Regions from separate parts of the Peribacillus sp. FSL R5-0717 genome, predicted to be linked through region 1. Evidence: a T-box and tRNA genes for the amino acid it is inferred to sense, from the RefSeq annotation. Region 1 holds a T-box; the other holds one or more tRNA genes.

What was found. The T-box of region 1 lies ahead of pheS (phenylalanine--tRNA ligase subunit alpha). A T-box ahead of a tRNA ligase gene usually reads a tRNA of that ligase, here a tRNA-Phe.
Region 2: it encodes a tRNA-Phe, which carries the amino acid that the T-box ahead of pheS (phenylalanine--tRNA ligase subunit alpha) is inferred to sense. The anticodon was not compared.

Annotation. Positions count from the first base shown of each region.
Region 1 covers NZ_JBBOOF010000001.1:1,000,572-1,004,793, reverse strand. Annotated here, with positions in the region: gene NYE65_RS04880 (general stress protein) at 1-254, shown strand, start outside; gene sspI (small acid-soluble spore protein SspI) at 271-480, opposite strand; gene NYE65_RS04870 (TrmH family RNA methyltransferase) at 603-1,361, shown strand; T-box leader at 1,406-1,648, shown strand; gene pheS (phenylalanine--tRNA ligase subunit alpha) at 1,707-2,747, shown strand; gene pheT (phenylalanine--tRNA ligase subunit beta) at 2,776-4,222, shown strand, end outside.
Region 2 covers NZ_JBBOOF010000001.1:3,412,216-3,416,437, forward strand. Annotated here, with positions in the region: rRNA gene NYE65_RS16450 (23S ribosomal RNA) at 1-819, shown strand, start outside; rRNA gene rrf (5S ribosomal RNA) at 939-1,054, shown strand; tRNA gene NYE65_RS16460 (tRNA-Asn) at 1,064-1,138, shown strand; tRNA gene NYE65_RS16465 (tRNA-Ser) at 1,144-1,235, shown strand; tRNA gene NYE65_RS16470 (tRNA-Glu) at 1,245-1,319, shown strand; tRNA gene NYE65_RS16475 (tRNA-Val) at 1,335-1,410, shown strand; tRNA gene NYE65_RS16480 (tRNA-Met) at 1,513-1,586, shown strand; tRNA gene NYE65_RS16485 (tRNA-Asp) at 1,592-1,667, shown strand; tRNA gene NYE65_RS16490 (tRNA-Phe) at 1,680-1,755, shown strand; tRNA gene NYE65_RS16495 (tRNA-Thr) at 1,763-1,838, shown strand; tRNA gene NYE65_RS16500 (tRNA-Tyr) at 1,855-1,938, shown strand; tRNA gene NYE65_RS16505 (tRNA-Trp) at 1,949-2,022, shown strand; tRNA gene NYE65_RS16510 (tRNA-His) at 2,040-2,115, shown strand; tRNA gene NYE65_RS16515 (tRNA-Gln) at 2,151-2,225, shown strand; tRNA gene NYE65_RS16520 (tRNA-Gly) at 2,229-2,303, shown strand; tRNA gene NYE65_RS16525 (tRNA-Cys) at 2,313-2,386, shown strand; tRNA gene NYE65_RS16530 (tRNA-Leu) at 2,395-2,475, shown strand; gene NYE65_RS16535 (hypothetical protein) at 2,808-3,098, opposite strand; gene NYE65_RS16540 (hypothetical protein) at 3,478-3,684, opposite strand; gene glsA (glutaminase A) at 4,164-4,222, shown strand, end outside.

The DNA.
Region 1 (4,222 bases):
TTGGAAATGAACATACGGATATACTGATCATCGCCAATCAGGATAAGGAGGACACTCTTTTTTTGAAAATCTTCCATTACTTCACAGATGAAGGATCTGGAGATTTACGCAGCTTTTTCACGAAATACGGCTACTCTTTTGCTGAGGCAAAAGCGATGCTTGAAGAAGTGAAAGCAAAGAAATTCATCTTGCTGCTTGATGAAGAAGTCTCCATCGAAGAACTGAAGGCTGGCGAGGCGAGATTAAAAAAATAACAGCCTTTGAAGGCTGTTATTTTTTTAATCCTGCTTCGAGGGCAGTGATCATTTCCTGTTTTTCCTGCTCGGATGAATTTTGCCAGATGACCTCGAATAATACTCCCAATCCAGGAAGCATTTTTTCCTCGCCATTTTGTATGGCATCGACAATCGTGTCTTCCAGCTGCTCTTGCGTATTTCCTGATACATTTTGGATGATCGCATTACGTAAGTTTAAATTCATAATTATTCCTCCTCTAACACATAATGACTGACATTAATAGCATTTCACAAACTCGCATGCAATATGTATGTGAATTGCGTTATAATAGGAAAATCAGTGTGAAGTTAAAGGAGCGTTTACCCTTGAAATATATCGAATCCGTAAAAAACCCGCAAGTTAAGCAATGGAAAAAACTTTTGACGAAAAAAGAACGAGATAAAACAGGTAAATATTTAGTCGAGGGTTTTCACCTAGTTGAAGAAGCCTTAAAAGAGGAAATCGTCTTGGAAGTGATCATCAATGAAGAAACTGAAATGCCTGCCCATTTTAAGGTGGAAGGCACAGAACTCATTTATGTGAAAAATGATATTATGAAGGCGATTTGCGATACCGAAGCACCGCAGGGAATTGCTGCGGTTTGTGAACAGAAATCAACGAGCATGGCGTCCATCAATCCGGAGAAATTATTGTTGATCGATGCCGTACAAGATCCTGGGAATATTGGAACGATGATCAGGACAGCGGATGCAGCGGGAATCGATGCGGTCATCCTTGGGGAAGGGTGTGCTGACTTGTATAATCCCAAAGTGGTCCGTTCGACCCAAGGGAGCCTCTTCCATATGCCTGTCATTAAAGGGAACCTATCCGAAATCATCGATGAGCTTAAGCAAAGCGGCATACTGGTTTATGGCACGGCATTAGAAGGGGCATCGCCATTTGAAGAAGTGGAAAAGTCTTCCCGATTTGCCCTGCTGGTCGGTAATGAAGGTCAAGGGGTATCGAAGGAATTACTGGAGAAAACGACTAAAAACCTCTATATTCCCATCTACGGAAAAAGTGAATCTTTGAATGTGGGGATCGCTGCCGGGATTTTAATGTACCATTTACGAAAATCGATTTGAAACGGCCGAAGAATTATAATATAATAAAACAGAATTTTATAATGAAAACAACGATGACAAAGAGTAGTAGCTTAAAGTTAACCATATCCAGGGAGAAAATGCCTTGACTGAAAGCATTTTTATGGCACTGCTTAAGTGAATTCGCCTTTCGAGTTGGCATTGGGAAGACAGAATGTCCGAAAAATGTTCCGGTGAAGAGCCGTTATTTTTAATGAAGTGAGTGCAGAAGTTTTTTTGTTTATGCACTAATAAGGGTGGTACCGCGATACATAAACCTCGTCCCTTTAGGGATCGGGGTTTTTTTGTGTTCATTTTTACAAAAGGAAAATAAAGGAGGAAGACATGATGCAGGAACGTTTACTAGAACTGCAGGAAGAAGCGTTGCAAAAAGTTGCCGCCGCTTCCGAATTAAAAGAACTGAATGAAGTCCGTGTTGCTTATTTGGGGAAAAAAGGGCCAATCACTGAGGTATTGCGCGGCATGGGTAAATTATCTGCCGAAGAGCGCCCGAAAATCGGGGCACTAGCCAATGAAGTACGTGAAGCGATCGCAACAAAGATCGAGGAGAAACAAAAAGCGCTTGAAACCGCGGCAGTCAATGCAAAGCTATCAACTGAAACGATTGACGTCACACTTCCAGGACGTCCGGTAAACAAGGGGAATCTTCACCCATTAACACGAATCGTGGAAGAAATCGAAGACTTATTCATCGGGATGGGTTATACGGTTGCGGAAGGTCCTGAAGTCGAGAGTGACTACTACAACTTCGAGGCACTTAACTTGCCAAAAAGCCATCCGGCACGTGATATGCAGGACTCCTTCTACATCACGGATGAAATCCTGATGCGGACGCACACTTCACCGGTTCAAGCCAGAACGATGGAAAAACATAAAGGTCAAGGCCCTGTTAAAATCATTTGCCCAGGAAAAGTATATCGCCGGGATAACGATGATGCGACACACTCCCATCAATTCCAGCAAATTGAAGGCTTGGTCATCGATGAGAACATCAGCATGAGCGACCTGAAAGGAACGCTAGACGTATTTGCGAAAAAAGTATTCGGGCAAGACCGTGAAATCCGTCTTCGTCCAAGTTTCTTCCCATTTACTGAGCCTTCCGTCGAAGTGGATATTTCTTGTAAAATCTGCAGCGGTAAAGGCTGCAGCGTATGTAAAAAAACAGGCTGGATCGAAGTGCTTGGCGCTGGGATCGTTCATCCGAACGTCCTTGAGATGGCTGGCTTCGATTCCAAGAAATACTCTGGATTCGCATTTGGAATGGGCGTGGAACGGATTGCCATGTTGAAGTACGGTGTGGACGATATCCGTCATTTCTATACGAATGATGTTCGATTCTTAAAACAATTCAACCATCACGAAGCATAAATTTTTATTTTAAAAAGGAGGACCTACCATGTTTGTGTCATATAAATGGTTACAAGATTATGTTGACCTTTCAGGCATCAATGCGACGGAGCTTGCTGACAAAATCACGAAAAGCGGCATTGAGGTTGAAGGGGTGGAAAAGAAAAGTGAAGGGCTAAAAGGGGTCGTCATCGGGCATGTCTTAGAACGCGAACAACATCCAAATGCGGATAAATTGAATAAATGCCAAGTTGATATCGGGGCCGAAAATCCCGTTCAGATCATCTGTGGGGCACCGAATGTCGATAAAGGCCAAAAAGTCGCAGTCGCTACTGTTGGTGCAGTTCTTCCAGGTAATTTCAAAATCAAGAAAGCGAAACTTCGCGGAGAAGAATCGCACGGAATGATTTGCTCGCTTCAAGAATTGGGCTTCGAATCCAAGCTTGTTTCCAAGGATTATGCTACAGGAATCTTCGTCTTCCCTAATGATGTGGAAGTAGGGAAAGATGCATTGGAGGAACTTGGTTTAAGTGATGAAGTGCTGGAACTTGGGCTGACTCCAAACCGCTCCGACGCGCTAAGCATGCTTGGTGTTGCATACGAAGTGGGAGCCATTCTAGGCCGGGAAGTGAAATGGCCGGTAGTCGAGAAAGAAGAGGCAGCTGAAAAAGCAACTGATTATATCAGTGTCAAAGTGGAAGCGAAAGAAGATAACCCGATATACATGGCTAAAATCATCAAGGATGTTAAGATCGGACCCTCACCGCTTTGGATGCAGACTAGGTTGATGTCTGCAGGTATCCGACCTCATAATAATGTGGTGGATATCACGAACTACATTTTACTTGAATACGGCCAACCGCTCCATGCCTTTGATTATGACCGCTTTGGTTCAAAGGAAATCGTCATCCGCAGAGCGAAGGATGCTGAAAAAATCGTAACATTGGATGAGGCGGAACGCACTTTGACACCTGACCATTTAGTGATCACGAATGGCAGTGAGCCTGTTGCGATTGCTGGTGTGATGGGCGGAGCGGATTCCGAAGTCAAAAATGATACGACGAACATCATTATTGAAAGTGCATATTTTGCTGGTACAGTAGTTCGCAAAGCTTCAAAGGACCATGGATTACGCAGTGAAGCTAGTGCCCGCTTTGAAAAAGGCGTCGACCCGGCACGTGTTCGTGAAGCAGGGGAACGTGCTGCACAATTGATTGCACAATATGCAGGCGGAACAGTCTTACAAGGAGCAGCAGAAGTTGACGAATTGTCAATGGAACCTGCGGTCATTAGCATTACACTTGAAAAAATCAACACACTCCTTGGAACAAGCATGACTGTATCAGTTGTGGAATCAATCTTCAAACGTCTGCAATTCGGCGTGGAACTTGACAATGAAACATTCACGATCACTGTCCCGACGCGCCGTGGTGATATTACGATTGAAGCCGATTTAGTCGAAGAGGCTGCACGTTTATACGGATACGATAACATCC
Region 2 (4,222 bases), 2.4 Mb from region 1:
CAGCCTGATATTGAATTTTGGTACAGCTTGTACAGGATAGGTAGGAGCCTGAGAAGCCGGAGCGCCAGCTTCGGTGGAGGCGTTGGTGGGATACTACCCTGGCTGTATTGAAATTCTAACCCGCGCCCCTTATCGGGGTGGGAGACAGTGTCAGGTGGGCAGTTTGACTGGGGCGGTCGCCTCCTAAAGAGTAACGGAGGCGCCCAAAGGTTCCCTCAGAATGGTTGGAAATCATTCGTAGAGTGTAAAGGCACAAGGGAGCTTGACTGCGAGACCTACAAGTCGAGCAGGGACGAAAGTCGGGCTTAGTGATCCGGTGGTTCCGCATGGAAGGGCCATCGCTCAACGGATAAAAGCTACCCCGGGGATAACAGGCTTATCTCCCCCAAGAGTCCACATCGACGGGGAGGTTTGGCACCTCGATGTCGGCTCATCGCATCCTGGGGCTGTAGTCGGTCCCAAGGGTTGGGCTGTTCGCCCATTAAAGCGGTACGCGAGCTGGGTTCAGAACGTCGTGAGACAGTTCGGTCCCTATCCGTCGCGGGCGCAGGAAATTTGAGAGGAGCTGTCCTTAGTACGAGAGGACCGGGATGGACGCACCGCTGGTGTACCAGTTGTCTTGCCAAAGGCATAGCTGGGTAGCTACGTGCGGACGGGATAAGTGCTGAAAGCATCTAAGCATGAAGCCCCCCTCAAGATGAGATTTCCCATGGCGCAAGCTAGTAAGATCCCTGAAAGATGATCAGGTTGATAGGTCAGAGGTGGAAGCATGGTGACATGTGGAGCTGACTGATACTAATAGATCGAGGACTTAACCAACGCTTTTAAAAAAATGAAATACCTTCTTATTATCTAGTTTTGAAGGAATGAAAATTTCTTCTTGCATTTTCTCAAAAAGACGTTATAATAATATATGTCTTGAAAAAATGTTAACATTGTTTGGTGACGATAGCGAAGAGGTCACACCCGTTCCCATTCCGAACACGGCAGTTAAGCTCTTCAGCGCCGATGGTAGTTGGGGGTTTCCCCCTGTGAGAGTAGGACGTCGCCAAGCTTATATTGTTCCGCAGTAGCTCAGTGGTAGAGCATTCGGCTGTTAACCGAACGGTCGTAGGTTCGAGTCCTACCTGCGGAGCCATTATTGGAGAGCTGTCCGAGTGGCCGAAGGAGCACGATTGGAAATCGTGTAGACGGGTAACCCTGTCTCAAGGGTTCAAATCCCTTGCTCTCCGCCATTTATACCTGGCCCGTTGGTCAAGCGGTTAAGACACCGCCCTTTCACGGCGGTAACACGGGTTCGAATCCCGTACGGGTCACCATTTAGATAACATATTGGAGGATTAGCTCAGCTGGGAGAGCATCTGCCTTACAAGCAGAGGGTCGGCGGTTCGATCCCGTCATCCTCCACCATTTTCAATAAGATCAGGTTGTTTCTGCATAAAGGATTGATTATTCAGCCCATTGAAACGCTTAACACGAAAACTTGATGCAAAATAGCAACATTATTACCGTCGCGGGGTGGAGCAGTCCGGTAGCTCGTCGGGCTCATAACCCGAAGGTCGCAGGTTCAAATCCTGTCCCCGCAATCTATGGTCCCGTGGTGTAGCGGTTAACATGCCTGCCTGTCACGCAGGAGATCGCGGGTTCGATTCCCGTCGGGACCGCCATTTTTATTGTTTGGCTCAGTAGCTCAGTCGGTAGAGCAAAGGACTGAAAATCCTTGTGTCGGCGGTTCGATTCCGTCCTGAGCCACCATAGTAGTGCCGGTGTAGCTCAACTGGTAGAGCAACTGACTTGTAATCAGTAGGTTGGGGGTTCAAGTCCTCTTGCCGGCACCATGTTTCATCCATATGCGGAGGGGTAGCGAAGTGGCTAAACGCGGCGGACTGTAAATCCGCTCCTTCGGGTTCGGCAGTTCGAATCTGCCCCCCTCCACCATTTTTATTACAGGGGTATAGTTTAAAGGTAGAACAGAGGTCTCCAAAACCTCCAGTGTGGGTTCGAGTCCTACTACCCCTGCCAATTTAAATTCTATAATGGCGATTGTGGCGAAGTGGTTAACGCACCTGATTGTGGTTCAGGCATTCGTGGGTTCGATTCCCATCAGTCGCCCCATTTTAAAAAATATGATATAATGATTACAACGTTAATGGGCTATAGCCAAGCGGTAAGGCAACGGATTTTGATTCCGTCATGCGAAGGTTCGATCCCTTCTAGCCCAGCCATATGCGAAAGTAGTTCAGTGGTAGAATACAACCTTGCCAAGGTTGGGGTCGCGGGTTCGAATCCCGTCTTTCGCTCCAAAAAAAGTTGGCGGCATAGCCAAGCGGTAAGGCAGAGGTCTGCAAAACCTTTACCACCGGTTCGATTCCGGTTGCCGCCTCCAATATACATGCCGGTGTGGCGGAATTGGCAGACGCGCACGACTCAAAATCGTGTTCCTCTGGAGTGCCGGTTCGACCCCGGCCACCGGTATCACCAATAGCGAAGGATTGCTATTACAAAAAGCTTCACACTTAATTGTGTGAAGCTTTTTTGTGTTCATGAACTACAAGATCAAATAATTTTCCATCACTCAAGAATGAAGGGAAAGTGAAACGAAGGAGCAAACAAACATCATGGGAGTGATTAAAGGGTATTAGGATATCATGTGATACACTGTGATACACTGTGACAGACGCCTATTGAAGCAACAAAACGATACATAAATTCTTCATTAAGGAGCACGTTTGTTACTACGATTAAAAAAAAAGAATGGTCAAAGAGTATTAACTCTGCCATTCGTTTCGTTAACTTTGATAAATGATTTAGAATTCAATATTCATAGCATTCAAGTCTGCTTCGGTATAGCCAGAAGCGGAGAGTGCGATTTCAATTTTTTCAGCAGCCTTATAATCAAATAATTTGAATTTAGACATTAATGCGAAAGCATTTTGATTTTCGATCGCCAAGGCAACAGCCTCCACGTCTTGCAGTAACTTCAGGTCTTCAATGTAGAATTGAGCGGTTCTCATAGCTAAATACTCATTCGTTGTAGTCGAACTGTAGAAAAGCCTTGTTAAAGTGGCGATTGCGTTAGGAACGAAAATCTTATTCATAATTACCCCTCCACTATTCATAATATTCTGTCACCCGAGTCATTACTAGTATGAGTCACTCTAAAAATGTTGTCAATCTTTATCTTTTGAGCATTTTTACTCACCAGTTGAAAGTAGGTAGATATTGAAATTGAGTAATAAAATATCTGAGACTTTTCCAAAGGCAAAAATCATTGCACCGGGTGCACGACGTAGGCGAAAGAATGAAGTTTGTTTACGAAACGAACATCGTTAGGTCTCAGGCTCGATCATAACCAGTTGGATTATATACTTCTTCTATTTACTTTATTCAACAAATGGGCCATTTTTTTCAGAAATTCTTTCAATGAATTCGTTTCTGTTTTCGAAAATTTTAAACGGTTTATGAAACAGCAGATCCTTATAAACTGTAAAGAAGGCGGGCTTCCACATTACGCAGTTCTCCAGATGAAACACTATCAGCCACAATTATTTGCATTGTTCTCGTAGCTGTCATTCGTTTGTCTGGATGCTTCAGTTGTAGCTGCTGTTGTATCGCCCGGAAAAGTACATTATTTTCTGGACGGTTGGCGTTATAGATTTCTTGTAAACTTTTTGATTTTTCCATGACTTTTCCTACTTTCCATCAAGTGTGAAATACATATGAAAGCTTATGCGATAATATTCGTATGGTCTATATTTCCGTCTGATCGCTTCTAATTCCTTCTTTTTTTAATTAAATCTTTAAAGAATAGAGAAGTTGCTCCTGATTTTTTACAAGACGTTAGCTCACCAGTCTTACAGCTTGACCTTTGTTATATATGTTGTTGTTGTTTTTCTTTATTCTTTAAAAAAGAACCTGTGCATTAAACAGGAGGGAGGTATAGGAAGACCTTATAAAGGGTAATTAAATTCAGTAAATAATAAATGGAGGAGCATTTAAAAATTTCTTTAAAGAATTATTATATAAGAAATCTAATACCAGGAAAGTAGCCGCTTCGCAGTTTTATAAATAATATCGATGAAATATGGCAATAAATAAAAAAAACACTATCTAGGAACACTTCACAAAACATATTTTCTAAGGGGCGGAAAATTGTGAACAATATGGGATGTCAATGCAGGTCCAATGACGAATTACAGCAACTGGTTGATGAGGCAAAAAA